4 regions of the Streptosporangium sp. NPDC023615 genome follow, and region 1 is predicted to be linked to each of the others. Evidence: riboswitches for the same ligand, from Rfam matches in the RefSeq annotation. Region 1 holds a riboswitch; each other region holds the start of a gene.
What was found. Region 1 has a riboswitch for cyclic di-AMP ahead of AB0G16_RS34920 (CHAP domain-containing protein). Riboswitches for the same ligand answer to the same signal wherever they lie in the genome.

Region 1 (7,409 bases):
GAGCGTGACCATGAGCTCGTACAGCGGCACGATGCCCATCTGCTGGAGCGGCACCATCATCGTCACCAGGATCAGGCCCAGCATGATCTTGCTGCCACGGAAGCGCAGCTTGGCGAAGGCGAAACCGGCCAGGGTGGAGATGAGCACGACCGAGACCGTCACCGTGACCGAGACGATGGCCGAGTTGATCAGGCCGGTCATGAAGTAGGCGTCCTCGGTGGACAGCAGCCGCTGGATGTTCTCACCGAGGTGGCCGCCGGGCAGCAGCGGCGGCGGGACGTCGATGGCCTCCTCGTTGGTCCGGGTGGCCATGATGAACATGTAGTAGATGGGGAACGCCGAGAGCACGAGGGCGAGGGCCAGCACGACCTTCGTCATGGGGCCGGCGTCCCAGATGCTGTTCCGCGCGGCCGCGGGGCCCTGACGGCGCCTGGGCGGCGCCGGAGGGCGCTGGAGCTGGGTGGCCGTCACTTGGAACCCCCGATACGGCGGGTGAAGGAGTAGTTGATGAGCGTTCCGATCAGGATCAGCGCGAACAGCAGCCACGAGGCGGCCGCGGCGTAGCCGAAGTCGAAGTCGCGGAACGCCTCCTTGACGATGAACATCGCCACGGTCTGGTACTGGCCGGTGGCGCCGCCGCTCATCGTCGGGTTGCCGTCGAACATGACCGGCTCGGTGAAGAGCGTCAACCCGCCGATGGTGGAGATGAACACCACGAAGATGATCGTCGGGCGCAGCATCGGGAAGGTGATCTGCCAGAACTGCCGCCTGGCCGAGGCACCGTCGATGGAGGCGGCCTCGTAGAGGTCCCTGGGGATCGTCTGCATGGCGGCCAGCAGGATGATCGCGTTGTAGCCGGTCCAGCGCCAGTCGATCATCGTGGAGATCGCGATCCACGAGGACCACTTCTCGTTCTGCCAGTTGATCGCGTCGACGTTGAAGAGGCTCAGGAACCAGTTGATCATGCCGTAGTCACGCCCGTAGAGCTGGGTGAAGACGACGGCGACGGCGACGACGGAGGTGATCAGCGGCAGCAGCACGCCGAGACGGAAGAAGAGCCGTCCCCGGATGCGCTTGTTGAGCGCGTTGGCCAGGAGCAGGGCCATGACGAGCTGCGGGACCGTCGACAGGACGAACATGCCGAGGGTGTTGATCACCGCGTTCCAGAAGGCACCGTCGGTGATCAGCGCGACGTAGTTGTCGAGGCCGATCAGGGTCTTGTCGCCGGCCAGTTCCCAGTCGTGCAGCGAGACCCAGAGGGTGTAGCCGAGGGGGAAGATGCCGAAGACGGCGAAGAGCAGGAAGTAGGGGGAGACGAGGAAGTAGGGGGTCGCCCGGAGATCGAACCGGGCCCACCCGCTGCCGCGCCGCGGTCCGCGGTGCCCTGCCGGCCGCTGGGGGCCGGGCCGGGGCGGGGCGGCCGGGGAGTCGACGTGCAGTGTCATCGATCAGAGCCTTTCAGCCGGGGCAGACGACCGGCCCGGCGGCGGGGTCACCGCCGCCGGGCCGATGCGGGTCGGGAGGGGGATCAGCCCGCTGCCTTGACGCCGGCCTCGATGAACCTGGTCCAGGCCTCGCCGTAGGGGACGGAACCCTGGTCCATGCCTTCCAGGACCTTCTCCACCGAGGTCTTGACCTGGGCGTGCTTCTCGCCGAGGAAGACCGGCAGCAGGTCCTTGACCGACTCACCGAAGATCTTGCCGGTCGGGGCGTCGTTGAAGAACTCGTTCTTCAGGTCGGCGACCGCGGGGTCCTGCTGGGCGGGGATGGAGCTCGGGAAGGCCGCGGCCTCCTGGAAGGCCATGACGTGGCCCTCCTTGCCGGTGAGGTAGTTCAGGACCTCGGCGGCCTCCTTGGGGTGCTTGCTCTGCTTGGGCACGGCCAGGTAGGAGCCGCCCCAGTTGCCGGCGCCGCCGGGAACCGCCGCGACGTCCCACTTGCCCTTGTTGCCCTCACCGGCCGCGCCGGAGACCACGCCGAGCATCCAGGCCGGGCAGCCCATGGTCGCGAAGCCGCCCTTCTTGATGGCGGCGTTCCACGGCGGGGTGAAGGAGGCGAGCTTGGCGGTCAGGCCCGCCTCGCTGAAGCTCTTCACCGTGTCGAAGGAGGTCTTGATGGCCGGGTTGGACTCGATGACGAGCTTGTTCTCCTTGTCGAAGTAGGCGACGTTGCCGTTCTTCGGCGCCTCCTGCGACAGGATCACGTTGTAGAGCGTGTTCGGGCCGTCGAGGAACTTGGGGTCGCTCTTGCCGGGGTTGGCGGCCTGGAACTTCTTGCCGACCTCCATGAAGGCGTTCCAGTCCGGCCAGAGCTTGCCGACCTCTTCGCGCTCGCTGGGCAGGCCCGCCTTCTCGAACAGGTCCTTGCGGTAGCACATGGTCATGCCGCCGATGTCGGTGCCCAGGGCGAAGAGCTTGCCGTCGGCGTTGATGCCGTTGTCCCACTTGGCCGCGGGGAAGTCGGCCTTGCGGCTGTCCAGCCCGTACTGGGCCAGGTCGGTGAAGAACTGCGGGCGAGCCTTCATGAGGCCCATCGCGCCCTCGTCCAGGGCGATGATGTCGGCCGCGCCGCTGTTCGCCTGGAGGCGCTGGAGCAGCTGCGGCAGGTAGACGTCCTCGAACCGGTCGGTCAGGTTCTGGTACTTGACCTGGATGTTCGGGTGAGCGGCGTTCCAGGTCTCCACGGCCTTGTCGTAGCCGAAGTTCTCGCCACCTCCGAAGGTGTGCACCGTGATCGTCACCGGCTCCGCCGCGGCGGCGGAGGAACCGCCGGCCGCGGGAGGCGTGGCGGGCTCGCTGGAACCGCACGACGTGATGGCCAGGGCGGTGGCCGCCATGACCGCTACGGCGGCCAGCTTGCCCTGCCGCTTGTTGTTAAACATTCCGGACCCCTCTCAGGTGGTCGCCCGAATCATTGGGAGATGACATCGCGCACCGGCCCCGACAACGCGGTCTCACGATGTGGTCTTTCCTCAATGTGCTTTGGGAGCGCTCCCACGAAGAGTGGACGATGGGCGTCCAGGACGTCAATACGCCGAAACGTAACCGTTACACGCGAGGCGTTTCGCGGGGTCTAGACGCCCTAAATGGTGATATACATCCCATATAGGGTTTTGGGAGCGCTCCCATCACACGGGCATACAGTCAGGGCATTTCGCGCGCTCCCGACACACGGCCCCTCCAGGTGCGATCCGGAACAGGGCCGTGCCGCCGTGCCGCCGTGTCAACATGCGGTCACGCGCCGCGTCGCCGCGTCGCCGCGTGGTCGTGTCGCCCTGCCGTCGTGTGGTCACGACCCCGTGCCCTCGTGCCCGTACGGGAACGGTGGGCCCGTGCGAGCGGGGTCCTCTGGGGCCACGATGACGGTACCGCGTGGAAGGGGTGACGGGCGTGCACGGCGAGGCCCGTCCCCGGCGGCGGGAGACGGGCGTGGGCGGCGGGACGGGCCGCGATCCCGACCGGCGGTGGATCGGGATCGGGCGGGGAGGATGCGGGCCGGGGGAGGGGTCAGCCGGCGTAGACCGGGTAGCCGTAGCCGGCGACCTGGGAGACGGGCCGGATGCGCTGCTCGACGTTGCCGTTGCCGGTGTTGCCCTCGATCGTGGTGATCGTGCCGTCCCCGTTGTCGTGCTTGACGAAGCCGACGTGGTCGATCCCGTCGATGCTCTTGCCGCCCTCCCAGTCGAAGTAGACGACGGCGCCGGGGGTGGGGACGGTGCCCCAGTGGCCGTTCTCCGCGAACCACCTGGCGTGGGTGACGGTGTAGGCGTCCCAGCCCATCGTGGGCCGGATGCCCGCCATCTCGCCGACCCAGGACACGAACATCGCGCACCAGGGGGCGTTGGCGTAGCCGTAGACGTTGCCTCCGTCGCGGGCGGCGGTCTCCTGGGCGCGGGGTGAGGACATGTACCACTGGTGGAACTTGGTCCCGCCGCCCATGGAGTTCTCCCGGACGCCGATCTGCTGGGCGGCCAGGTTCAGCACCTGTGCGGCCGTGACCTTGGGAAGCCGCTGGGCCGCGATCTCCAGGGGGGTCCTGGCGGACCCGGCGTCCTGCGAGACCTCCGCGGTCCTGGTGTCGGCGGGAGGGGTCAGGGCGGTGTGGTCGTCGGCCAGGGCGGCGGGGCCCAGGACCCCGGCGCCGAGGACGACGGAGGCGCCGAGCAGGATGCGTGCCAGGCGGGAAACGGTGGGGGTGGGGGTGGGGGTGAGGCGGTGCTCGGTCATGATGGGGGTTCGACTCCTTGCGTCGCTTCCATGCCGCCTACCGGGTTAGCTGACGGGTTCGGGCTGGGAAGTGCCCTACGACGCACGGATGCGTTGATTCACCCCAGGAACGTGGTTCCCCGGTTCCGCAGACCTCGCGGATTCGGCGGCCGTGCTCACCGGGGGCGGAGGGGGTCCGCCTCGACGAGACACGGTCGGGCAATGTGACGGCAATGCTCAGACCTTGATAGACCTAGACATTTGCCATGAACGGGACGAACGTACGTCATGCAGACAGACGATTACAAGCAGGACACATTGCCATTAGTTGGTAGTAGGCCCTGGTCAGGCGGGTAGAGGGGGGTGTTCCCGGGAGGGAGCGAGGGGAAGGATCACCCTTCTCGCGACCTTCTCGTGCCCCTGTCCGAGGCCGAGCCTCCCCGGCCGGGCAGGCGGGGAACCCCGCTGTCCCCGGCGATCCGGCGAGGGCTCCTCGTCTGCCCGCGCGCGGACCGGGGTCCCCGGGAGGGGGACGGGTCGCCCGTCCCGAAGGTCACCGTGCATACGTTTCATCGAACTGGCATTCGATGGTAAAAACTCGGGGAGCCCCGGACGATCTTTCTTAAATCCTACTCAAAATCTCTTCAATGCTTCCCGGAACCTCTGCGAAACCTCTCCAAGGCCCTTCCCCGCCGGTCGCCGGGCGACGCGTGAGCGTCCTCAGCGGCCGTCCTCAGCGGCCGTCCTCAGGTTTCGGCGAACCGTACGCCGGTCAGCTCCTCCGACACCTCCCACAGGCGCGCCGCCACCGCCGGGTCCATCGCCCGGGCGGAGGGGCGCAACACCCGGGGCCCGGGGCCGACGTACTGGCCGCCCTCGGCCTCGGGGGAGGTGGCGGCGTACAGGGAGGGCAGGGCGCCCTTGGCGGGCGATCGCAGCAACAGGCGCATCAGGGCGTTGAGGGGGCGGCCCGTCCTCAGGATGCCGGTGGCGGTCGTGCCGGGGTGGGCCGCCAGGCTGAGCAGGGCCGCCCCCGAGGCCTCGGCACGGCGCTGCAGCTCCAGGGCGAACAGCAGGTTGGCCAGTTTGGAACGGCCGTAGGCGGCCCACGAGCCGTAGCGGCGTTCCAGGCCCAAATCGTCGAAGTCGATCTCCCCGAAGGCGTGCGCGCCGCTGGAGACCGTGACCACCCGGGCCGCCGGGGCGGCCAGCAGGCGCGGCATCAGCAGGCCGGTCAGGGCGAAGTGCCCCAGGTGGTTGACGCCGAACTGCGTCTCGAAACCGTCGGCGGTCGTCCCCCGGGGCATCGGTCCCAGCCCGGCGTTGTTGACCAGCAGGTCCAGCGGCCCGCCGACCGTCCCGGCGAAGGCGCGCACCGAACGCAGGTCGGCCAGGTCGAGCGCGCCCACCTCGACCGCCGCCCCCGGGACCTTCGCCCTGATCGCCTCCAGCGCGTCCCGGCCCCGCCCGGGGTCACGGGCGGTCAGCACGACCCTGGCCCCGTGCCTGGCCAGCTCCAGCGCCGTCGGCACGCCGATGCCGCCGCTCGCCCCGGTGACCACCGCCGTGCGGCCGGTCAGGTCGGGTATCTCCTCGGCCGTCCACATGGCTCGCCCCTCTCCCGCCCCGCCGCCGTGCGGCCGCGGCCCGCCCACCGGTCCCCGGCGTGGATCTTCGAATACGGGAAGTGTACGGAACGGCTCCCTCTTCCGCGGCAAAGCCACGCAAGATCACGAATGGGTGCGCGTGGTTCGCTGTTCACCCGCAGTTCCCGGGCCGGTAAGGCCGCCGGGTTACGGTGTGGCGGTCGTGAACGGGTCATCGCCCGGCGTGGAGGACGGCCGAGACCACGCGCGGGAGCAGGGTTCGGCCGTGGCCTGGGTGGAGTCCCCGCTGCAGATGCTCTGCGCCGTGGAGGCCCACCATGCCGGGCTGCTCGGCGCGCGCGGTCACCTCGTGCCCAGGGCGGGCCTGCGCCCCCTGGCCGTCACGGGACGCGAGCTGAGGCGTCTGCGGCTGCCCGAGGGGCTCGAGCTCGCCGAGGCCCGGCAGGACATGCCCCGGCCGCCCAGGGGGCGTACCTGGGCGCTGGGCGACGCCTTCTCCGGCAAGGTCCAGTTCCGCTGGCTCACCGCCGCGCCCGGCCGGGTCGTGATCGTCGACGACGGCCTGGCCACGATCAGGCTCCTGGAGCTGATCACCGGCGGGCTCGGGACGCCCCTGCTGCGGGCACGCGGCGGCGCCGGGCGGCTCAGGACCGTCCTGGGCGCGGCGGCGGGACTGCGGCTGCGCGCCGCCGCCCGTTCCGGCCGGCTCTCGATCTTCACCGCGCTGCCCGTCGCCCCGGACCTGGCCAGGGCCGTACGGGCCAGGGGGATCGACCTGGTCACCCACGACTTCGCCTGGTTGCGCTCGCAGCCGCTGCGCAGGCCCCGTCCGGAGGAGCGGACCGTGGTCCTGGGCACCTCGCTGGTCCGCAACGGCCTGATCCACCGGGAGCACTACTTCACCTGGCTGGCCGGACTGGGCGCGGACGGGCCGGTGGCCTACTTCCCGCACCGCCGCGAGGACCCGCACGACCTCGCCCGGGTCGCCGAGCAGCGCGGGATCACCGTCTACGACGGCGGCATCCCCGCCGAGCTGACGCTGCGCGGCCTGGGCGCCGAGCAGCGGGTGCTGAGCCTGCCGTCGACCGCGGTCACCTCGCTGCGGATCCTGCTCTCGGCGCGGGGCGTGACCGTGCGGACGGTGGACGTGCCCGACGAGTGGTGGACGGCCCAGGCGGCGCCCTCGCTCCGCTCCCACCTGTCGATGTTCGCCCATCACGACACCGGGGTCGCCGGATCATGACCCGCCGGTCCGACCCCGGGACCCGCCCGGCCGTGACGCGATGACCCCGTGACCCCGTGACCCCGTGACCCCGTGAACCCGCGATCCCCGCGGGCGGGACCCCGGGGATCATCCGCCCGCGGGCGCGTGCCGTGCCGCTTTTCCTGTCCACGTACGACACCGGGGGGCGCCCCCCGGCTGGAGGTTCCCGTTGAAGGTCCTGGCCGTGGCCGACTCCGATTCCTATCTGAAGTGGGCGGCCTGCCTGCTGCGGGAGTTGCCCTCGAGCTGCACGACGGAGCTGGCGGTGATCCGTACCCCGATCGTGCCGTCCCCGGCGCAGATCGAGGCCGCCGTCGCGGGTTCGGCGGCCGA
Region 2 (7,409 bases), on a different contig from region 1:
GCTGATCCCGATGAACGACGACGCGTCCGGAGCGACGAGCGACGACGCGCCCGGAGCGTTGATCGACGTGGCGCTGTTCCGGCTCCGCCGGATCTGGTCGCGCCCCCTGCGCGCGCGCAAGGCCACCGAGTCGCAGCGGCCGGTGCACATGTCGAACGTGATGGTCGTGCACGCCCTGCACAAGCTCAGCCTGGACGTGCCCGAGGTGACCGTGGGCGCGGTCGCCGAGCAGCTGGACGTCGATCCCTCCACCGCCAGCAGGCTGGTCAACGACGCGATCGGCGCCGGCTTCGTGGAGCGCGAGGAGTCGGCCGTGGACGCCAGGCGGGCCCGCCTGGTGCTGAGCGAGCGGGGACGGCGCGTCCTGGAGGCCGTCGTCCGGCACCGGCGCACCTACCTGAACGGCCTGATGTCCGACTGGGACGAGTCCGAACGCGAGGTCTTCGCCCGGCTGCTCGCCCGGTTCGCCGAGGCGGCCGTCGCCCGCCCGGCGAACCTCGCCGGCCTGGACCAGGTGATCGCCGCGGTACTGGCGGAGATGCCGGCCCCGCGCTGAACCGTGCTCCTTCGGCCCGTCACCCGGTGCGGCCCCCGCCCGGAGGCCGCCCCTCGCGCGGCCTCGCGCCCGCCTTCAGGCGTCCGCCGATTCCCCGCCCCCGGTTGCCTAGTCCCCGGTCGCCCCGTCGATCCGCTCACGGATGATGTCGGCGTGGCCGTTGTGCCGGGCGTACTCCTCGATCATGTGGATGAGGATCCAGCGCAGCGAGACGTCCTTGCCCCGGCGCTGTCCTTTGCCGATCGTGTCCAGGGGGAGGGTGATCGACACCTCGCGCGCGTGGGCGATCTCGGCCCGCCAGGTCGCGAACGCCTCCTCGACGCTGCTCGACCCCAGGTTGTCGAAGTCACCGTCGGGATCGTCGTCGGAGTAGTAGAACGGGGCGGCCTCCTCGCCGCCGAGGACCCTGCGGAACCAGCTCCGCTCGACCTCGGCCATGTGCCGGACCAGGCCCAGCAGGGAGATGGAGGAGGGCTCGGCGGAACGCAGCCGGAGCTGCTCGTCGGAGAGCCCGGCGCACTTCACCTCCAGCGTCTCCCGATGCCACTCCAGCCAGGAGTGGAGCATGGAGCGCTCGTCGGCGACGAAGGGGGGATCGATACGTTTGTCGGTCATGGGGTAATCCTGTCGGTACTTACCACCACTGTCATACGCTTTTGCGCCCGCCCGACCGCCCCTCCCGGGAAGCCGCCCCCGGCCCCGGTGTCCCCAGACGTTCGATGCGGACGGGGTCGCCGCGCACGAGCTCGTCGTGGATGTGACGGCGGGCGCCGGTGACGGCGCGCTCCGCCGTCTGGTCGCCGTCCTCGATGCGCTGTCGCAGCAGCCGCACGGCGAGGCGGCGGTTGAGGCTGAACTGCCGTTCGGTGTCGACCACGACGACGATCCCCGAGGGCCGATGGGTCGCCCGTACCGCCGTGCTGGCCTTGTTGCGATGCTGACCGCCGGGCCCGCCGGTGCGGCAGGCGACGATGTCGACATCCGCTTCCGCGAACGTCGTGCGCGGGACGTCGACCTGGCACGGCCGGGCGATGACGTACCAGTTCTTCCGGCCCGTACCGGCCCGGTACGGGCTGGGGGCCTGCCAGCACAGCGTCCCGGTCCAGGAGGCGGCGAACGTCTCGGCGCCGGCTCCCGAGATCCGGATCAGGACCGACCGGTAGGTGCCGGGCCGGTCGCCGGGAACGGTCTCGGTCCGCCGGGTCTCCACGCCCTGCCGGGTGGCGTCGGCCTCCAGGCGGCGCAGCAGCCGGGCCAGCGCCCAGGCGCACTCGGCCGGGCCGCGCCCGGCCGACAGGAGCAGGTGGACGTTCACCGCCGCCCCCGCTCGCGGCGCCGGTCCCGCCGGGGCGAGGCCCCGAGGTCGGCCGTCTTGTAGGTGACCAGGGGGACCGTGGTGGCCACGGGCGTGGCCAGGCCGTGGTCGACGAGGTCGGAGATCACCTGCTCGATGCGCTTGTAGGCCGTCGGCGCCTCCTCGAAGAGCAGCTGGCGGTCCCCGCACACCACCAGCGACCCCACCGGCGTGCGGCGCAGCTCCTCGACCGTGTGCTTGGCCCGGCCCCGGCGCAGGGCGTCCGCGCGCGACATCTTGCGGCCCGCGCCGTGCGCGACGGAATGACAGGCGTCCGGCCCGGCGTGGGCGGCCACGAGGTAGGAGGGGGTGCCTCGCGTACCGGCGATGAGCACGTCGCATCCGTCGCCCGGCGCCGCCCCCTTGCGGTGCAGGTAGAGCCCGTCGCGGATCTCGACCAGGTTGTGGCACCGGTCGACGATCGGCTCGGCGGGCTCGGCCCCCAGGGCGTGGGCGACCCGGGCGGCCATCAGCCGCCGGTTGAGCGATCCCCAGCGTACGGCGTCGTCGTGCATCGCCAGGTAGGCGCCGGGGTCGGGGGCGGGCCCCGCGCCGTGGACCTCGGTGTGCGCCCGCAGGATCCGTTCGCCCAGCCCCCGGGAACCGCTGTGGACGACGAGGACCAGGTCGCCCTCGGCGACTCCGAGACGGCTCGCGTGGTCCGGTTCGAGGACGGTCCCGATCCGCGCCAGCTCGACGAAGTGGTTGCCCCGGCCGACCGTCCCGAGGCCCTCGACGTGACCGGCGGGGATGTCGCCCTTCACGACGGCCCAGACCGGGTCGTCGGCGTCGCGCTCGGGATCCAGCGCGCGATCGAGGTCGGGGAACCGGGCGGCGAGCCTCTCGGGTACGGCGCGCTTGAGCCTGATGGGGAACACGGCGATGCCGCACCCGATGTCGGATCCCACCAGGAACGGGTACAGCACGGTGGAGGTCATGGCGGCCCCGATGGGGGCGCCCTTGCCGGGGTGCAGGTCCGGCATGGCGGCGACGCGCGTCATGCCGTCGAGGGCGGCCACCTGGTGGCACTGCGCGAGGGCGTCGGACTCGATCCAGCTCGCGGGGGAGGCGAACACGGTGACGGTGGCCGGGCCCGCGGCCGCCGGGGACGGTGGCGGGGACTCCTGCCGGGAGGGTCGCTGAGACAAGGAGGCTCTCTCGAGAAGGTGTGGGCGGGCAGCGTCACGGGGCGCGTCGGCGCCGTGGCATCGCGGGGTGAGGGGTGCTGTCCGTCAGAGCGTCATGGACACCACGTTCCCCGAGCCCTGCCGTCCGGGGCAAGCGATTTTCGGTCGCGTGGACCGGTATGCCCGTGCTCACCGCCGTCTCACGCCGTGTGCGCCGACGCGGCCGGCACTGTGGAGACCACGGCGAGCAGATGTGATCTCCCGGGCTCGCGCCGGCCCTCACCTCGCCGCGTACCTGCCGAAGATCATCGAACGAGGCCTCCGCCAGGTGCCCTGGACATGCCCGGTAAAGGCGTCACCACGGGCCGGAGGTCCGGCCGCTCAGTACATCGAGATGTGCGGGTGGTCGAAGTGGTTGGCGGTGACGCCGCCGCGGTTGGACATGACCCGCCAGCCGGAGCCGTGGTTGATGCGCTGCCGCCAGATCACGTACTTCACGCCGAGCCTGGCCTTGTTCTTGATGGCCCAGGCGGCGATCTCGTCGCCGAGCCTGAGGTTGGCGGCCGAGGGCATCGTGCCGCCGGCGCTCATCATGAAGTCGCAGGCGCGGCCCAGCGGGTGCTCGCCGCCGTCGTTCGCGGCCCGGTAGCAGCCGACCGAGTACGGCAGGTCGAAACGCCTCCTGATCGCGTCGCGCATGATCCGGGTCCGGTCGGTGATGTTGTCGGCGCCCGTGGGCAACTGCGGGGCCCAGCTGCCGTCGGAGCGGCGACCGGAACCGGTGGGGACCAGCCGGTCGAGCCTGTCCTTGATGTCCTCGATCACCTCCTCGGCCTCCTTGCGCTGCTCCTGGACCTCCTTGGCCTCCTTGATGATCTCGTCGGCCAGCCGGGAGGCCGTCTCGGTGGCCTTCCTCCTGCGCTCCACGCTGTCGGCGAACCCCTTCAGCCGGGCGCTCTGCTCGGCGGCGAGCTGCTCCATCACCGCCGCCCCGCTCATGTCCTCGGAGAACAGCAGGCCGGGCAGGCCGCCCATGCCGCTCTGGTACTGGAGCTGGACGATGGCGTTGACCTGCCTGGCGTTCTCGTCGAAGACCTCCTCGGCCCTGCGCAGGTTCTGCCTGGCCACGGCCTCGCCCTTCTCGGCCTTGCCGAGGGACTCGCGCGTGGCCGCGTAGGTCTCGATCAGCGCGTCGACCTTCTTGTTGAGCTTGACCAGCTCGGCGCGGAGCTCGGCCTCGGTCGGCTTGGGGTCGGCGCTCCCGGCGGTGGGGGCGCCGAGGGTGAACGCGGCGATCGAGCTCAGGCAGAGGACCAGAGCGGCATGGCGGCGGAACGTGGGGGGCGAGGCCGCCACGTACTCTCCTCTCCTTCCGCCTACCGGGTTAGCTGACGGGTTCGGGCTGGAGACGCCCTTCCACCGAAGTGGTTTCACCCCAGGTGCGGTGGTTCCCCGGCTCCCGGGCGAGGCGCCTGGGATTAGGCGTATCGGCGACTACAGCCGATGTGGGAAGGATAGTAGTGGTAAACCCCAGGTCACGCGACATCAAACGAGACCCATCGGTGATCAGTTCGTGACAATGGAGCGCAGGAGATGTGCTGTCTGCTCGGGCAGCACGTCGTTCACGAAGGCCCCCATGGCCGATTCCGATCCGGCGAGATACTTCAGCTTGTTCGGCGCGCGGCGGATGCTGAACAGTTCCAGGTGCGCGTACGACAGGTCGCGGCCGGTGTCGACCGGCGCCTGGTGCCAGGCCGCGATATAGGGCATCGGCATGTCGAAGAGCCCGTCGAGACGGCGCAGCACGTCGGTGTAGAGCGGTCCGAACGCCGCCCGCTCGGCGGCCTGGAGACCGGCCAGGTCGGGGACCCGCCGGTGCGGGTAGAGGTGGACCTCGACCGGCCAGCGCGCCGCCGCCGGGACGAACGCCGTCCAGTGCTCGTTGGAGGCCACCACCCGCACCCCGGCCTCCCGCTCGGAGGCGAGGACGTCGGCGAACAGGTCGCCTCCGGTCCGCTCCCGGTACCGCCCGGCCGCCGCCAGGGTCAGCCTGGTGCGCGGGGTCACGTAGGGGTAGGCGTAGATCTGCCCGTGCGGGTGGGCCAGGGTGATGCCGATCTCCGCGCCCCGGTTCTCGAAGCAGAAGACCTGCTCGACCCCGGGCAGGGCCGACAGCTCGGCCGTACGGTCGATCCAGGCCTCCATGACCAGCTCGACCCGCTCGGGCGACAGCCGGGAGAACGAGGAGTCGTGCTCGGAGGTGAAGCAGACCACCTCGCAGCGGCCGACCCCGGGCCGGACCTCGCTCAGCCCGCCCGGCTGCGGGTACTCGCCCGGCTGGTCCGAGAACGAGGGGAAGCGGTTCTCGAAGACCACCACGTCGTAGTCGGGGGAGGGGACCTCGGTGAGGTTGCCCGGCCTGGACGGACAGAGCGGGCACTCGCTGGTCGGGGGCAGGAAGGTGCGGCCCTGCCGGTGGCCGGCCACCGCGATCCACTCCTCGGTCAGCGGGTCGTAGCGCAGCTCGGAGGCGGCGGGGCGGGGCGGCAGGTCGCGCTCGTCGATCGCGCTCCGGTCCGCGTCGTCGCGCCGGTCGAAGTAGAACAGCTCCCGGCCGTCGGCCAGGTGGGTGACGGTGCGTTTCATCGGGTGGCGATCTCGCTCTCCTGCTGAGGTTCTGTGATGATCAGCTCGCCGGCCGAGGCGGCGAGCTCCTCGCGCGCCTCGTCGGGCAGGCCGGAGTCGGTGACCACGATGTGCGCCTCGGCCAGCTCGGCGATCGTGCTGATGCCGACCGTGCCCCACTTGGTGTGGTCGGCGGTCACCACCAGGCGGCGGGCGGAGGCGACCAGCTCCCGGTCGGTCTCCGCCTCCAGCAGGTTGGGCGTGGTGAACCCGGCGCGGGCGCTCATCCCGTGCACGCCGAGGAAGAGGGTGTCGACGTGCAGACGGCGGATCGCCGAGACCGCGACCGGGCCGACCAGCGCGTCGGAGGGGGTGCGGACCCCGCCGGTCAGCACCACCGTGCGGTCGGCCCTGGGGGAGCGGTGGAAGACGTCGGCGATCCGGACCGAATTGGTGATCACGGTCAGCTCGGGCACGTCGACCAGGTGGTGGGCGAGCGTCCAGGTCGTGGTGCCCGCGGAGAGCGCGACGGCGGTGGCGGGCCGGACGAGCCCCGCGGCGCTGCGGGCGATCGTCTCCTTCTCCGCCTGCTGGCGCACCGACTTGGCGGTGAAGCCCGGCTCCTCGGTGGAACCGGGACCGGCGGCGGTGGCGCCGCCGTGGACCTTCTCCACCAGTCCCCGCTCGGCGAGCACCTCCAGGTCGCGCCTGATCGTCATGTCGGAGACGCCGAGCTCCCGGACCAGATCGGCGACCCTGACCCCGCCGGTGCCGCGGACCTTCTCCAGGATCGCCTGCTGCCGCTGCTGGGCCAGCATCGTCCACTCCCCTTAATCCACCAGATTTCCCCAAATTACCACGGCGATGGCCGGGGTGGTTGTTGGAACATGGTGGACCGTCCGCTCACAATCGCCCAAGCTCCGCCTCGATGTTGGCGCGCGCCTCCCGCTCCGGCCCGGCGACGTGGAAGATCGCCGGAAGCTCGAGCAACGAGCGCAGCACCGCCGCCCTGCCCGTCCTGAACGCCTCGTCGGGGACGAAGGCGTACTCCTCGCGTACGGCCGCGGCGTAGGCGGCGTAGACCTCCTCGGGCGCGCCCAGGATCGCCAGGTCCGCGTCGCAGAGCACGGCCCCGTCGGCGTCGCCCGGCGCCGGGTCGTGGGTGAGGGTCAGCCTGACCAGCCGGGCGACCGTGGCCACCGCCTCGGGGGCCGGCCCCGTCCCGGGCAGCGCGCGCTCGGCCAGCCGGGCGCTGCGCTCCTCGTTGTCGCCGCGCCGGGGGTCGTAGACGGCGTCGTGGAACCAGGCCGCCATCCGCACCAGGTCCGGGTGCTCGGCGTGGCCCGCCAGGGCGTCGACCCCGGCGAGGACCGCCTCCAGGTGGGCGGTCGTGTGGTACCTGCGGTGCGGCTCCTCGTAGCGGGCGATCAGTTCGCGGCCGAGCCGCTCGGCTCCGGGACCGGCCAGGGCCCGCCAGCGGGTCATCAGCTTCTCGCTCATGCCAGGGAGCCTAGGGGTGGGCGGGTCGCCGTCCGCGCCGGGAGCCCGGCCGGGGACGGCCCGATCGGAGGCGGTTCCGGCCGAGGGGCCCGGTCGGAGGCGGTTCCGGCCGGGGCCGGCCGGGGATGGCCCGGCCGGGGGCATCCCGGCCGTGGGGCGGGTGGCGCGGCCGGTCAGGCGTGGCGGCCCCAGGAGGCCAGCAACCGGACCTGGGCCTCCTCGGCCGGCGTCCGGCCGGGCTCCGGGC
Region 3 (7,409 bases), on a different contig from region 1:
GATCAATACCAACTTGAAGTTCGAAGCATGGGATGTCACGGGGACGGGTAGCCCGCCCCGGGCGGTCCAGGGGCCGCACCCGGGCCGACCTGAGCTCTCGTGTACCCCGTCTCGGATCGCGGGACACTCGTGAACGCGTTCACAAGCGCCGATAGACTACGTGAGGTCCGTGCACCTCACCGCCTAGTAAGGATCTGCCTGTGAACAAGCCCGTCGTACTGGTCGCCGAGGAACTCTCCGAGGCCGGTCTCGCGGTTCTGGGCGCGGACTTCGAAGTCCGCCACACCGACGGCGCCGACCGCGCCCAGTTCCTGCCCGCCCTCGCCGGCGTGGACGCCCTGATCGTGCGCAGCGCCACGCAGGTGGACGCCGAGGCGATCGCCGCCGCCCCCCGGCTCCGCGTGGTCGCCCGCGCCGGCGTCGGCCTGGACAACGTCGACGTGGAGTCGGCCACCAAGGCCGGCGTCATGGTCGTCAACGCGCCCACCTCCAACATCACCAGCGCCGCCGAGCACACCGTGGCCCTGATCCTCGCCTCCGCCCGCAACGTCGCCCAGGCGCACTCGGCGCTCAAGGGCGGCGAGTGGAAGCGCTCGAAGTACACCGGCGTGGAGCTGGACGAGAAGGTCGTCGCGATCCTCGGCCTCGGCAAGATCGGCCAGCTGGTCGCCCAGCGCCTCCAGCCGTTCGGCGTCGAGCTGATCGCCTACGACCCCTACCTGCAGCCGGCCCGCGCCGCGCAGATGGGCGTCCGCCTGGTCTCGCTGGAGGAGGCCCTGCGCGAGGCCGACTTCATCACCGTGCACCTGCCCAAGTCCAAGGAGACCATCGGTCTCATCGGCGAGCGGGAGCTGCACCAGGTCAAGCCGAACGTGCGTCTGATCAACGTCGCCCGCGGCGGCATCATCGACGAGAACGCCCTCTACTCCGCGATCAAGGAGGGCCGCGTCGCCGGCGCCGGCATCGACGTGTTCCCCAAGGAGCCGGTCACCGACAGCCCGCTGTTCGAGCTGGACCAGGTCGTGGTCACCCCGCACCTGGGCGCCTCCACCCACGAGGCCCAGGAGAAGGCCGGCACGCAGGTCGCGCGGAGCGTGAAGCTGGCCCTGGCCGGGGAGTTCGTGCCGGACGCGGTCAACGTCCAGGGCGGTGCCGTCGCCGAGGACGTCAAGCCGGGCCTGCCGCTGGCCGAGAAGCTCGGCCGGGTGTTCACCGCGCTCGCGGGCGAGGTCGCCACCAGGCTCGACGTCGAGGTGCGCGGCGAGATCGCCTCCCACGACGTCCGGGTGCTGGAGCTGGCCGCGCTCAAGGGCGTCTTCACCGACGTGGTCGAGGACTCGGTCACCTACGTCAACGCCCCGCTGCTGGCCAAGGACCGCGGTGTCACGGTCGAGCTGATCACCAGCTCCGACAGCCCCGACTGGCGCAACGTGGTGACGGTCCGCGGCGTGCTCGCCGACGGCCGCGCGGTCTCGGTCTCGGGCACCCTGTCCGGGCCGAGGCAGATCACGAAGATCGTCGAGGTCAACGGCTACCAGATGGAGATCGAGCCGACCGACCACCTGTCCTTCTTCACCTACACCGACCGTCCCGGCATCGTCGGCGTGGTCGGCCGTATCCTGGGCGACCACTCGATCAACATCGCCTCGATGCAGGTGGCCCGGGACGCCAAGGGCGGCAAGGCCCTGATCGCGCTCACCGTCGACACCGCCATCCCGGCCGACGTGATCGACCAGATCGGCGCGGAGATCGGCGCCGACAGCGGCCGCTCGGTCGACCTGACCGACTGACGGGCGAGCCACGGCGCCGGCGCGGCCCCGCCTCCGGGAGGGGGTCGCGCCGGCGCCCGCCCGCCGTCTCGGCATGTGAGAAGTGGGTACGCGGGGCGAGACGGTCCCCGCGGTGCCGGGTACCCTGATGGGGATGCGCCGGGTGTTCGCACCGTTCACCCGCCGCGGCGGGGCCCGACAGGGGCAGGCCGGCGGCCCGCCACGGTGTCCGTGGCGCTCGCCGGCTCCGAGCCCTCCGTCCGCCGGTCCGTGACCCGGACCGCGACATCGGGCCCGGTCCGAGTCCCGACCGGAGTCTCGGCCACCTTCACCGCTCACACGCGACCGAGACGAGATCCGCCATGTACGAGATGTATTCCTGGAACCGCCCGGACGAGAACGAGAACGAGACGTCCGACGCGCTGCAGACCGCCCTGGACCGCCGCGACAACGGTGGCTCGCCCACCCGGGGCTGAGGAGCGGACGCGCCCGCGGGCGGAGCGGACGCCACCGCGGGCAGACCGGCGCCCGCCGGCGACGAGGGGCGCCCACCCGCCGGTGACGGACGGCAGGTCACCGGCCCGTGACGGATCCGGTCGCGCGCTCGATCCGTTCGGTCAGCTCGACCCCCTCGGGGTCCGGGCGCACCCCGCCGGCGAAGGAGGCGCGCCGCCAGGCGCTGAGCCGCTCCTCCTTGACCACGTCCCCGCTCCGCGGGGCGTGCACCATGTACCCGGGCTTCGTGATCATTCCGACGTGCCCGAGGCCGCGGAAGAAGACCAGGTCCCCGGGTCTCAGGTCCTTCCAGGCGATCTTCTTCGAGAACGCCCCGTACTGTTCCGAGGCGATGCGGGGCAGCGTGATCCCGGCGGCCCCGTAGGCGCGGAGCATCAGCCCCGAGCAGTCGAAGCCGCCGCGGCCGGTGCCGCCCCAGGCGTACGGCGTGCCGCGCTTGGACATGGCCCAGGTCAGGGCCTTCTGCCAGGCGGGGCGCAGGGAGGCGGCCCTCAGGGCGCCCTTCAGGGCGGGCATGCCGAGCGCGGCGGGCCCGGGGGCGGGCAGGGGCGAGGCGGCCGACGCGGTGGACGGGGTCGCGAACACCGCGGTTCCGGCGACGAGTACGGACGCGACGCGAGAGCAGATCTTGCTGTACAGGGTCGTTCCTTCCATGGGGCCGGCCGGGTGAGCTGTCGGGCTCGGGCGTGGAGGCCGCCCTACGGCGCGGGTGCGCGCCGACTCGCCCCGAGGGATCGGCCGGGCGGACGGGAACGCGCTCCGGTCGGGGAGCGGGGTTCCCGGGGCCCGGGTGGATCCCGGCAAGAAGTGGTTCCCCGGCTTCGTCCATCTCGATAAGGGATGATCCGGACGAATTAGGCATGAATCTGAACGCTGAGGACCATAACCAAACCTCATGAAACGGTCAACATATACTAAAGTTGGACAAAATGATCAGGGGTCTCCCGGAGGGAAAACGTGTCCGAGGGATGAGACCGGTGTTCAAGCACCGAGACGGGCCGGTAGGGTGACGGCATGGATTCGCGTAACATCCGCCTGGCGGTCATCCCCGGGGACGGCATCGGCGCCGAGGTCGTCGCCGAAGGGCTCAAGGTTCTCGAAGCGGTCGGCACGAAGGTGGAGACCACCACCTACGACCTGGGCGCCAAGCGCTACCACGAGACCGGCGAGACGCTGCCCGACGGCGTCCTGGAGGAGCTGCGCGGGTACGACGCGATCCTGCTCGGAGCGGTCGGCGACCCCAGCGTGCCCCCGGGCGTGCTCGAGCGCGACCTGCTGCTCAAGCTCCGCTTCACGCTCGACCACTACGTGAACCTGCGGCCGGTCAAGCTCTTCCCCGGCGTGGAGACCCCGCTGGGCAGGGCCCGGCCGGAGGACATCGACATGGTCGTCGTGCGCGAGGGCACCGAGGGGCCCTACGCGGGCGCCGGTGGCGTGATGCGCCGCGGCACCCCGCACGAGATCGCCACCCAGGAGTCGCTCAACACCGCGTACGGCGTCGAGCGCGTGGTGCGCTACGCCTTCGACAAGGCGCTGTCGCGCCCGCGCAGGAAGCTGACGCTGGTCCACAAGACCAACGTGCTCACCTACGCCGGCGACCTGTGGGCCCGCACCTTCGACCGGGTCGGCCGGGAGTATCCGGACGTCCGCACCGACTACTGCCACGTCGACGCGGCCTCGATGTTCTTCGTCGGCCAGCCCGAGCGCTTCGACGTCATCGTCACCGACAACCTCTTCGGTGACATCCTCACCGACATCGGCGCCGCGATCGCCGGCGGCATCGGCCTGGCGGCCAGCGGCAACGTCAACCCCGACCGCACCGCGCCGAGCATGTTCGAGCCGGTCCACGGCAGCGCCCCCGACATCGCGGGCCAGGGCAAGGCCGACCCGACGGCCACGATCCTGTCGGTCGCCATGCTCCTGGACCACCTGGGCCTGGACCCCGAGGCCGCCCGCGTCGAGCGCGCCGTGGCCGACGACCTGGCCGGGCGGACCGCCGGCGGGGCCGGACGCACCACCCGGGAGATCGGCGACGACATCACCGCCCGAGTAGCCGGCTGAGGAAGCCGCCCACCTCGACCCAGACGCGCCCGGCGGCTCACCTGAGCCGCCGGGCGCGTTTTGGTTTTTCCGCCTCGCTGACGGATTTCGTCAGCGATGCAGTAGTTTCCCGTTACCCGGTCCAACGCAGAATGGACGCAAGGGTAAGCCAGACACCAAGAGAAGGATCCGCGTCATGACCACCGCTCAGAAGCTCAGCTTCGACGTGCAGCTCTCCGACCACGCTCGCACCACGGCCGAGCGCGAGCAGGTAATGGCGAGCCCGGGGTTCGGCCAGGTCTTCACCGACCACATGATCTCCATCGACTACACCGAGGGGAGGGGCTGGCACGACGCCAGGCTCACCCCGTACGGGCCGCTCGTCCTCGACCCGGCGACCTCGGTCTTCCACTACGCGCAGGAGCTCTTCGAGGGGCTCAAGGCCTACCGCCAGGAGAACGGCGCGATCGTGACCTTCCGGCCGGAGGCCAACGCCGCCCGGTTCAACACCTCGGCGCTGCGGATGGCCATGCCCGAACTGCCCGAGGAGACGTTCGTCGAGTCGCTGGAACTGCTCGTCCAGACCGACCGCGACTGGGTCCCCACCACGCCGGGACACAGCCTCTACCTGCGTCCCTTCATGATCGCCACGCAGCCCGCGCTCGGTGTCAACTACCCCTCCAGGACCTACCGGTACATGGTCATCGCCGGCCCTGCGGCGGCCTACTTCGGCGGGGGCCAGGCCGTCTCGGTCTGGCTCTCCACCGAGTACACCCGTGCCGCTCCCGGCGGCACCGGGTTCGCCAAGTGCGGCGGCAACTACGCCGCGGCCTTCGTGGCCCAGCGCCAGGCCGTCGAGCAGGGCTGTGACCAGGTGGTCTGGCTGGACGCGGTCGAGCACCGCTACGTCGAGGAGATGGGCGGGATGAACCTGTTCTTCGTCTACGGCGACCGCCTGCTCACCCCGGCGCTGACCGGCACGCTCCTGCCCGGCATCACCCGCGACTCCATCCTCGCCCTCGCCGGCGGTCTCGGCCTGCGTGCCGAGGAGGGGCGCCTGTCGATCGAGGAGTGGCGACGCGGCTGCGAGTCGGGCGAGCTCACCGAGGTCTTCGCCTGCGGCACCGCCGCGGTCGTCACCCCGGTCGGCACGGTCAAGGGCGCCGACGGCTCCTGGACGATCGGCGACGGCACCCAGGGCCCGGTCACCTCGAAGATCCGCGAGGAGCTCGTGGGCATCCAGTACGGCTCCCGCCCCGACCCGCACGGCTGGGTCCACAAGATCTGCTAGCCGCCGAGGGAGGACCCGGGTCCGCCGGGACACGGGTGGCCGCCACCCGCACGTGAGAGGGCCCGGCCTTACCGGGCCGGACCCGATCACGCGCGGCAGGCTCAGTCCTCGATCAGCCGGCCCGTGTCGATCGTGACATCCCACGGCGCGGGGAGTTCGAGCGGCTTGCCGAGCGATTCGGTGACCTCGTCGGCGTACCCTTCCGGTCCCGGCCGGCTGAGCAGCCTGAACCGGTTCGCGAACGTGTCGATCACGAGGTAGAGCGGCACTCCCGCGAGCGCGTAGGCGCGCGGCTTGACCACGTGGTCGTCGTGAACGCTGCTCGGAGAGACGACCTCGACGACCAGCAGCGTGGCGTTCGCGTAGATGTGGCTGGGATCCCGGAGCGGGGGATCGGGGGGAACGATCACGAGGTCGGGCTCGAAGCGATCTCCCTGCACCTGCAGGAGGAGCTTGACCTGTGGATAGAGGCGCCATCCCTTCTCCATGGAGAGCGGCATGAGCTGTGCCGTCAACTGGTGGACGACCTTCGCGTGGGCGATCGTGGGCATCTCCCTCACCACGATCCGGCCGTTGACGATCTCGATCCGGTGATTCTCGAACCGATCGACGAGCTCCAGGTAGAGCCGTTCGACATCCTTCCGTTCCGTGAGCCGGTACGCGGTCGATCTCTCCATGAGCATTCCCATGGTCTCATCCTTCCCTCCGCGCCGGTGAGCGCAACGTGCTCTTCATGTGACGTAAAGTAATCGGAAAACGTCGCGCTCGTACGCGGATCCGGGAAGGTTCTCGTCAGTGCTTTCGAATCATGGTGAGGCCGTCGGCGATGGGGAGCATGATCGAGGTGACCCGCTCGTCGGCGCTGACCAGGTCGTTGAACGCGCGGATGTGCCTGACCGTCTCGTCGTCGACGGAGGGGTCGGCGACCCGGCCCCTCTGCAGCGTGTTGTCGACCAGGATCAGCCCGCCCGGGGCCAGGCGCTCCATCAGCAGCTCGTAGTAGACCGGGTAGTTGACCTTGTCGGCGTCGATGAACGCCAGGTCCACGGCGGGGTGCACGGGAAGCTCGCGCAACCGCTCGGCCGCGGGGCCGATCCGCAGGTCGATGAGCTCGGCGACCTGCGCCTTCTCCCAGTATCTGCGGGCGATCGCCGTCCACTCCTCGCTCACGTCGAAGCACGTGAGCCCGCCGCCCGGGGCGAGACCGCGGGCCAGGCAGATGGAGGAGTAGCCGGTGAAGGTGCCCACCTCCACCGCGTTCCTGGCGCCGCAGAGCTGGGCGATCATCGTGAGGAGGCTTCCCTGGTCGGGGGAGATCTGCATCCCGGCGCGGTCGCCGGTCGTCTCGCGGGTCTCGACGGCGAGCGCGTCGAGGATCTCGTCGGGCAGGGTGGTGTGCGCGAGCAGGTACTGCCCCACGGCCGGGTCGAGGTAGGTGGTCTTCATGGAGGTCATTCTCGCCCGTGGCGGCAGGTCGTGGCGAACGATCCGGCGACGTGGCGGCACGCGGAGGATCTCGGATGGTGAGATCGATGTGTCAGATGGTGTCGGCGTGTGGCAGACTCCGAGGCATCATGTTCTACGGTCTGCTCATTATCGGCAGGCGCGCCGGCTGAAAAAGGGACATCGCCGGCGCGCAGACCTCTCACGTCCGTGAGGGGTCGTTTTTGTTTCCGGAGCCGGACTGCGCGCGGCGGATCATCGAACCCGCGAAGGAGAACGACATGGCCGACGATCGCTTCCACGTGTACGACACGACTCTCCGTGACGGTGCCCAGCAGGAAGGGCTCAAC
Region 4 (7,409 bases), on a different contig from region 1:
TTCAGCACGGCGTCGGGGGCGCCCCCCGAGGAGCCCGCCACCACCGGCAGCCCGGTGGCGGAGGCCTCCAGGTAGACGATGCCGAGCCCTTCGACGTCCACGCCGCCCAGGCGGGTGCGGCACGGCATGGCGAACACGTCGCCCGCGGCGAGATGGCCGGGCAGCGCGGAGTCCGGCACCGGCCCGACGATCCGGACCGAGCCGCCCAGCGGCCGGGCGAGCCGCTCCAGGGTCCCGCGGTACGGGCCGCCGCCGACGATCAGGAGCACCGCGTCGGGGACGTCCCGCAGTACCGCCGGCCAGGCCCGCAGGAGCGTGTCCTGGCCCTTGCGCGCCACCAGCCTGGACAGGCAGACCACCGTCGGCCGCTCCCCCAGGCCCAGCGCCGCGCGGACCCGTCCCCGGCCGGCGCCCGGGTGGAACGTCCGGGTGTCGACGCCGGGCGCCAGCCGCACCAGCCTGTCCTCGGGGAACACCCCGGCCAGCCGCCTGCGGGTGTACTCCCCCAGGTAGGTGACCACGTCGGCCTCCGCGCCGATCCTGGCGAGCATCCGGCGGGCGAGCGGCACCCCGGCCCAGCCCGCCTCGTGGCCGTGGGTGACCATGACCACGCGCCGGGCCCCGGCCTCGCGCATCCTCGGCGCGAGCAGGCCCAGCGGCGCCGCCGCCCCGAAGACCACGGTGTCGCAGCCGAACCGGGAGACCAGGGCGGCGGCCCGGCGGGCCACCGCGGGCGAGGGCAGCATCAGCGAGCCGGAGTGCCGCACGACCGGGTACGGCCGCTCTCGGTCGAAGGCGTCGCAGCCGGGCCAGGCGGGGGCGTACACGACGACCGAGCCGGGTGGGCGGTGGGCGACGAGGCCGTGCACGAACGACTGGATCCCTCCCGCGCGGGGCGGGAAGTCGTTGGTGACGACCAGGGTCCGGCTCACGGCTCGGGCAGGGCGTTCAGCCGGGCCCAGGAGCGCGCCGAGGCGATGCGCTGCGGCGCCGTGGGGTGCGAGGAGTAGAGCAGGTACTCCAGGGGGTCGGGCGACAGGTCCGAGATGTTGGTGGCGGCCAGGCGCCTCTGCATGGCGGCGAACGTCGCCGGGTCCCGGGTCAGGTCCAGCGCGTGCACGTCGGCGCGGGCCTCGACGTGCCTGCTCACCACGTTCTGGACGGGTCCCGACAGGACCGTGGCCAGGCTCACCAGGCCCATGATCAGCCCCGTCGCCCGCGGGTCGCCGAGCGTGCCCACGCCGGTCCGCCGCCGCAGGCCCGGCGCCGAGGCCACCACGTACAGCAGGCATGCCCCGCACGCCGCGCCCAGGCCGCCGACGAGCGTGCCCCAGAGCACGTCGCCGTCCTCGGCGTGGCCCAGCTCGTGCGCGACCACCAGCTCGACCTCGTCGGCGGGCGCCCGCAGCAGCGTGTCGTAGACGACGATCCTGCGGGTGGCGCCGAACCCGGAGACGTAGGCGTTGAGCGCGGTGGTCCGCCGTGAGGCGTCGGCGACGAGCACGTCCTCCACGGGGACGCCGTCCCGGGCGGCCATGACCAGCAGGTCGTCGCGGAGCGGCCCGGCCTCCATCGACCTGAAGTCGTTGAAGATCGGCTCGATGAGCACCGGGTAGGCGAAGGACGCGCCCAGCGTCAGCACGAACACGCCGGCCGACGCCGGGATCCACCAGCGCCGGTGGCGCCGCGCCAGCGCGACCACCGCCAGGACCATGATCGCGGTGAGCGCCGTGCCGACGCCCGCGCTCTTGGCCCGGTCCGCCGCCCACGCGGGCCACTCCTGGGTGGACAGCCCGAACTCGCGCAGGTAGGTCTCCGACCACATCCCCAGCGGCCAGCGCAGGGCCGCGGTGGCCACCGAGATCGTCAGCACGCCGAGCAGCACGCGCGCCCACCAGGGCCCCGGCAGCCGGTCGGCGAGCCTGGCGCCCAGCGGGGTGGCCACCAGCACTCCGGCCACGACCAGCGTCAGGCCGAGCGACAGGTAGCCGGGGACGCCGACCAGCGCGTCGAACGCCTCGGATCGGGCGATCTGCTCGGCGGTGAAGTCCCGCTCCGGGGAGGGGGCGACCGCGGGCGCCGCCGCCGGCAGTGCCCGCCAGGGGGTGGTGAACGCCACGATCGCCAGGGTGACCGCGCCCAGCGCCGCCAGCGCCCACCCGGCCGACCGCGTGCCCGAGGGCGCGTCCGTCCTGCTCAGCGTCATCCCAGTTCCCTCCGGAGGTAGTCGCGCCAGGCCCGGGTGAACCCGGCCGCCGACAGGCCGAGCGTGCTCCCGACATCGCTACCGTAGAGCCTCACCAGCGCCTTCTCCCCGAAGCGCTCCGCGACGAACCTGCAGGCGAGCCACGCCTCCTCGTAGGCCTGCGCGAGCCTCGCGGCGCCGGGGGCGAAGTCCGCGGTCCCGGGCAGGCGGGCGGGCAGGACACCGGCGCGCACCTCGGCGGCCAGTTCCGCGGCGGCGGTCCGCACGGGGATGCCCGCGTCGCGGTACCCGGCGTAGTCCGCGAAGCCCTCCGACAGCCACATCGGCACCCGGCCGCCGCGGGTGGCGCCGGTGGCCACGTGGGCGAGCTCGTGCGTGATCACCACGTCCCTGCCGGCCTCGGTGAGCCGGGCGTAGCCGGACGGCACGACGATCACCCGGTCCGCGGTGGCCAGGGCGGCCAGGGAGGCGAGGGCGGGGGTGCTCCGCGTCCCGGCGATCGCCGCGGCCTCGGCGTCGGTGGCGGGGAACAGGATCAGTGCCCGTACCGGACCCCAGATCGCCGTGACGGTACGGCGAGCCCGGTCGGCCCTGGCGGCGAGGTCCCGCAGGGCGGCGGGCGAGACACGGTGGCCGGCCACCGTGGAGTGCCGGCCCCGAACGACGGTCGTACCGTCCGGCCAGAGGTCGTGGAGGTCGGCGGGGAGGGGTCCCGAGCCGGTGAGCGGACCGGCGCCCAGCAGCGCCAGCAGCCCGGCGAGCACGGCGCGGCGTCCGCGCGGGACGGATCCGCCCGGCGGGGAGCCGTTCGGGACGGACATGTGAGCCGATGGTAGCCGAACACGCGGAAGCGGTCCCGCCCCTCCTGGACGGAGGGACGGGACCGCTGTCGCACGCCGGCGCACCCGCTCGGGTCCGGGCTCCCGCCCGGCCCCGGGGGTTCAGGCGCCCGGTCGGACCGCGCCGGCGAAGGAGGACCTGTAGTGGCCCTGCAGCTTCACGATCCTGACCGTCTTGCCGCTGCTCGGCGAGTGGACCATCCTGCCCTTGCCGACGTACATGCCGACGTGGCCCTTCCCGCTGAAGAACAGCAGGTCACCGGGGCGCAAGCTGCTCCACGAGACCTTCTTCCTGATCGTCCGGTACTGGCTCTGCGTGATCCTGGGGAGGGACACGCCCGCCTTGCGCCAGGCGTAGCGGACGAGCCCCGAGCAGTCGAACGCGCCGGGACCGGAGGCTCCCCACCGGTACGGATCGCCGACCTGCTTCTTGGCCGCCGTGACCGCCTTGAGAGCCTTGACCTTCTGCAGTGCCGCCCTGCTCATCGTGGTCTTCGCCGCGGCCGGGGCCGTGTTCTTCGTCCTGGCCTTGACCTTGACGTTCCTCGCGATCCGGTCGGTGCTCTTCGCACCCCCGGCCCGCGTCGCCTCCGTGCCGCCGGCCTGCTCGAGGACGCCGGTGGGGCTGCTGACCAAGATGTCAGAGGGATTGTCCGTCGTCGCCTGAGCCGCCGTGGACCCCAGGGTGACCGCTCCGGCCGAGGCGGTCAACGTGAGGGCGACGCCGCCCAGCGAAAGGCGGAAAAGGCGCGACAGACGGGGGTTGCGCGAGGTGGTAGACAGGATTTCTCCTTGGTGCTTCCACTGATGCCTACCGGGTTAGCTGACGGATTCGGGCTTGGAAGATGCCCTACGACACAAATGTGCCGATTCACCCCTGGCCACCGTGCCGGGCCTTTTGGGTCCCCGGTTCCATGCCTCCTGGCTGCATGGATTCGGCGGGCCACCGCGATGACGTCCGCCCCTTGCGGGGGCACGGCGGCCGGTTGGATTTCTATGAAGGGACACGGCCCGGAGGCCGTCGTTCACCGCGGCGGCATGGCTTGCACGTCGCGCAGCCAGAAGTTACTCCGATCGCCACGTTTCGGCAAAGGGTTCCTCGAAAAGGAGTATCGAGTCGGCATCTTGATCCCGCCGTTACCGCTGCGTGATGCCTGTTTATGCGATCGAGATATGACTCTCGTCACACGGGCTCGTCAATCCCGGAAAAGGCGATTTTTGTTATCTTCATCACATCGTGGGATCGCTGCGGCGACCGGCCCGGGAGGCCGGGACCCGGCCGTCCGGGCCCCGGCCGTCCCGGGCCCCGGCCGTCCCGGATCCCGGGCGGCGGTTCAGCTCAGCCGCCGTTCGAGGTGGAAGGCCACCTCCTCACCGGCCTCGCGCTTGCCGATGAGCCTGCACAGCTCCGCCCGCAGGGGCAGCCAGTGCGGGCCCGAGCCCGAGGGCATGAGCGTGGCCGTGAAGGGGTGACCGTCGATCGTCCCGGCGACCTTCACGGCCCTCCTCGTGCCGAGGACCTCGGCCGAGCCCGGCACGGTCACGAAGGTGGCGAAGGCGCCGTCCTTCTCGATCGGGGCGGTGAAGGTGTGGTCGAGCGGCTGAGGGGTCGTGGGTGTGGGCATGGTCGTCGTCTCCCGGTTCCTGTGTGCGGTGCGCCTCCGTGGGCCCGGAGGAGGCCGATGGTCGGTAGGGATGACTCCCGCGAGGCGCTGAAATCGTCGCCGCCGCACGAGATCTCTTCACCGGCACCGATGGACGCCCCCCCCCGGAACGGGAAGTCCCTCCCGGGGACGTGGCCCCCTCGGAAACGCACGACCGCCCCACGCACGACCGCCCCACGCGCGGCCGAGAGCCGCCGGGGGGGCACGGCCCCCTCAGGGGCGGACGGCCCCGACGAGACGGCGGCCGTAGGCCGACATCGGGACGACCTTGACCACGTCGCCGGTCTGCGGGGCGTGCACGATCTTGCCGTCGCCCGCGTACATGCTGACGTGTCCCAGACCCTCGCTGAAGATGAGGTCGCCCGGCTGCAGGGCGTCCAGCGAGACCTTGCGGCTCGCGCCCCAGCTCCACTGCTCCCAGGTCGTACGGGGAATGCTGACCCCGCCGCTGCGCCAGGAGGCCTGCACCAGGCCCGAGCAGTCCCAGCCGCCGGGGCCGGTGCCGCCGTACTGGTAGGGCTTGCCCACCTGGGCGAAGGCGAACTGCAGGGCGGCGCGGGCGTTGCCCGAGGCGGAGCCGCTGTACTGGATCCCGGCACTGTCCGGGTTGCCCGTCCGGAAGGCGCCGAGCTCGCGCAGGAGCTTCGTCTGCGCCTTGACCATCTTGTCGGCCTTGGCCTTCTCCTCGGCCAGCTCGTCGCGGATCTCGTCGGTCTCGGCCAGCACCTTCTTGGCCGCCTCCCGGCCGGCCCGCAGCTCCCTGGTGGCCTCGTTGAAGGCGTCGAGGGCCCGCGCCCGGGAGGCGGCCATCTGGTCGGCGGCGGCCATCCCGCTCAGCAGCGCCGAGGGATCGGGCTGGGCGATCATGTTCTCCCAGCCGGTGACCGGGCCGGTCTGGTAGGTGCTGACGGCCAGCGAGACGAGTTCCTCGCGCAGCCCGGTGACCCGCTCGCCGCGCCGGGTCAGCTCGCCGTTGAGCTCCCGGTACTTCTTCTTGGCCCGCTTCCACTTCTCCGAGGCCTGGTTGTACTTCTCCACGACCTGGTCGGCCTGCTCGTTGAGCTTCGCCAGCTTCTTCCTCGCCTGGGTGAGGGTGGGCTTGGGCTCCGCGACCGCCCCGCCCACCGGCACCATCATCAGCGCCAGGGCGAGACCGGCGACCACCGGTATCCGACTCAGTCCAACCGGCATGCCCGCCACGGCCACGTCAACGCCTCCCAGATACACAGACCTGCGGCGAATAGTACAGAAGAAGTAATGATTGGCTCACCTTTTCGCCGGGTTTGCCCCAAACGATGATGGCCGCTTCCGTGCCGTGGACCGTGGACCGTGGACCGTGGACCGCTTCCGCCGGACGGCGGTACCGGTTACCCGCAGGTGGCGATGGCGCAGACCTTGGCGGTCATCCTCCTCGCGTCGCGCAGCTGGGTGGCCCAGTCGCTCCTGGCGGGCTTGGCGTACTCCCCGGCCCACAGGTAGACCAGGACCGCGTCGCCCTTCCTGACCAGTACGCTCCGGTCACCGCCCACCCCGGCCCTGCCGTCGTAGTAGACCTGGCCGGCGACTCTCAGCGCCTCGTCGCCGAGCCCGCCCAGCCGCGCGGAGGCGTAGCGGTAGGTCGAGGCGGACCCGGTGCCGGAACGGCACGCGCCCAGGGCCGCGCGCACCTGGGAGACCGCCCTGACGGCGTCGGCCGGCGTCCGGTACAGCACGACCTGCTCGACCTTCAGGAAGTCCGGCACGGCGGTGTACGTCACCGTCCGCGCGGCCAGGCGGCCGGTCCTGGCCAGCGTGCTCCGGTCGCACGGGTTCACCGCCAGCTTGGCCTTCACCGAGCCGCTGACCTTCCAGTTCGTCTGGGGGTCGTCGTCCTTGCCGGCGGCGTCCCTCTCGTACAGCAGGAAGCCCCTGGGAATGGCGGCCGCTCCGGCCGCGGGTGCCCCCGCGGCGGGCACGCCCGTGGCGGGCGCGGTGAGCGCGGCGGGGGCCGCCGCGGCGGGAGCGGCGGGGGCCGCGGTGACCGCGCCGCCCGCCAGGACGGTGAGGGCGAGCGCTGTGATCTTCTTCATGGGGACATCCTCCCGGGTGTTCGATGCGCGAATCACCCGAAAGGTTCACGCACGACCGAGACGCCTCAGAAGCAGGACCGCCGGCACGGGACGGGCGCCCATCCTGCGGACCGAGTCGGCCACCTCGCGGTCGGAGGAGACCACCGCGACCGCCCGCCCGGTGGGCTCGGCGCGCACCAGCTGGCGGATCAGGTCGTCGGCGATCTGCCCGGGGGCGCTGAACATCACGCGTACCCCGCGCGGCGCCGACACCGGCACCGGCCCGTTCAGCTCGGCGCCGTCGAAGACGCAGGTCAGCTCGGTGCGGGTCTGCGCGTAGAGCGCGCCCAGGCCGGTGAGCAGGCGGTTGCGCTGGTCGGCGAGGGTGAACGTGCCGTAACCGGACTTGGTCACGTTGTAGCCGTCCACGATGAGGTGGATCTGCGGCAGCGCGAGCAGCTGGTCGAGCAGGGCGGGGTCGTCGTCGGCCAGCGCCCGCGCCGGGACGGCCTGCACACCCTGCCTGCCCGGCGCCACGGCGGCGACCGAGTCGGCGGGCCGGTGGATGCCCGACGGCAGCGCGAGCTCCCTGCGCAGCCCCGCCGCGGCGTCCTGGAGGGCGTCCAGCAGCATGCGCACCTTGGTGTCCTCC

Region 2: linked by a shared signal. The riboswitch ahead of AB0G16_RS01555 (hypothetical protein) and the one ahead of AB0G16_RS34920 (CHAP domain-containing protein) in region 1 are both predicted to bind cyclic di-AMP.
Region 3: linked by a shared signal. The riboswitch ahead of AB0G16_RS07105 (C40 family peptidase) and the one ahead of AB0G16_RS34920 (CHAP domain-containing protein) in region 1 are both predicted to bind cyclic di-AMP.
Region 4: linked by a shared signal. The riboswitch ahead of AB0G16_RS25180 (C40 family peptidase) and the one ahead of AB0G16_RS34920 (CHAP domain-containing protein) in region 1 are both predicted to bind cyclic di-AMP.

Annotation. Positions count from the first base shown of each region.
Region 1 is NZ_JBFABE010000085.1:15,342-22,750, forward strand. Features, by position in the region: gene AB0G16_RS34905 (carbohydrate ABC transporter permease) at 1-378, opposite strand, end outside; gene AB0G16_RS34910 (sugar ABC transporter permease) at 468-1,445, opposite strand; gene AB0G16_RS34915 (extracellular solute-binding protein) at 1,529-2,881, opposite strand; gene AB0G16_RS34920 (CHAP domain-containing protein) at 3,507-4,226, opposite strand; cyclic di-AMP (ydaO/yuaA leader) riboswitch at 4,246-4,384, opposite strand; gene AB0G16_RS34925 (oxidoreductase) at 4,952-5,812, opposite strand; gene AB0G16_RS34930 (hypothetical protein) at 6,015-7,055, shown strand; gene AB0G16_RS34935 (DUF6716 putative glycosyltransferase) at 7,261-7,409, shown strand, end outside.
Region 2 is NZ_JBFABE010000002.1:18,664-26,072, reverse strand. Features, by position in the region: gene AB0G16_RS01580 (site-2 protease family protein) at 1-5, shown strand, start outside; gene AB0G16_RS01575 (MarR family winged helix-turn-helix transcriptional regulator) at 11-556, shown strand; gene AB0G16_RS01570 (DinB family protein) at 665-1,171, opposite strand; gene prfH (peptide chain release factor H) at 1,203-1,871, opposite strand; gene AB0G16_RS01560 (RNA ligase RtcB family protein) at 1,868-3,058, opposite strand; gene AB0G16_RS01555 (hypothetical protein) at 3,419-4,393, opposite strand; cyclic di-AMP (ydaO/yuaA leader) riboswitch at 4,397-4,532, opposite strand; gene galT (galactose-1-phosphate uridylyltransferase) at 4,604-5,683, opposite strand; gene AB0G16_RS01545 (DeoR/GlpR family DNA-binding transcription regulator) at 5,680-6,480, opposite strand; gene AB0G16_RS01540 (metal-dependent phosphohydrolase) at 6,566-7,162, opposite strand; gene AB0G16_RS01535 (TIGR03086 family metal-binding protein) at 7,336-7,409, opposite strand, start outside.
Region 3 is NZ_JBFABE010000006.1:138,447-145,855, forward strand. Features, by position in the region: gene serA (phosphoglycerate dehydrogenase) at 201-1,790, shown strand; gene AB0G16_RS07105 (C40 family peptidase) at 2,343-2,939, opposite strand; cyclic di-AMP (ydaO/yuaA leader) riboswitch at 2,927-3,156, opposite strand; gene AB0G16_RS07110 (3-isopropylmalate dehydrogenase) at 3,300-4,346, shown strand; gene AB0G16_RS07115 (branched-chain amino acid aminotransferase) at 4,522-5,616, shown strand; gene AB0G16_RS07120 (Uma2 family endonuclease) at 5,718-6,305, opposite strand; gene AB0G16_RS07125 (O-methyltransferase) at 6,409-7,062, opposite strand; gene cimA (citramalate synthase) at 7,341-7,409, shown strand, end outside.
Region 4 is NZ_JBFABE010000041.1:35,826-43,234, forward strand. Features, by position in the region: gene AB0G16_RS25165 (glycosyltransferase family 4 protein) at 1-932, opposite strand, end outside; gene AB0G16_RS25170 (M48 family metallopeptidase) at 929-2,206, opposite strand; gene AB0G16_RS25175 (hypothetical protein) at 2,203-3,027, opposite strand; gene AB0G16_RS25180 (C40 family peptidase) at 3,148-3,681, opposite strand; cyclic di-AMP (ydaO/yuaA leader) riboswitch at 3,839-3,996, opposite strand; gene AB0G16_RS25185 (DUF1905 domain-containing protein) at 4,380-4,670, opposite strand; gene AB0G16_RS25190 (NlpC/P60 family protein) at 4,923-5,900, opposite strand; gene AB0G16_RS25195 (hypothetical protein) at 6,077-6,778, opposite strand; gene AB0G16_RS25200 (NYN domain-containing protein) at 6,824-7,409, opposite strand, start outside.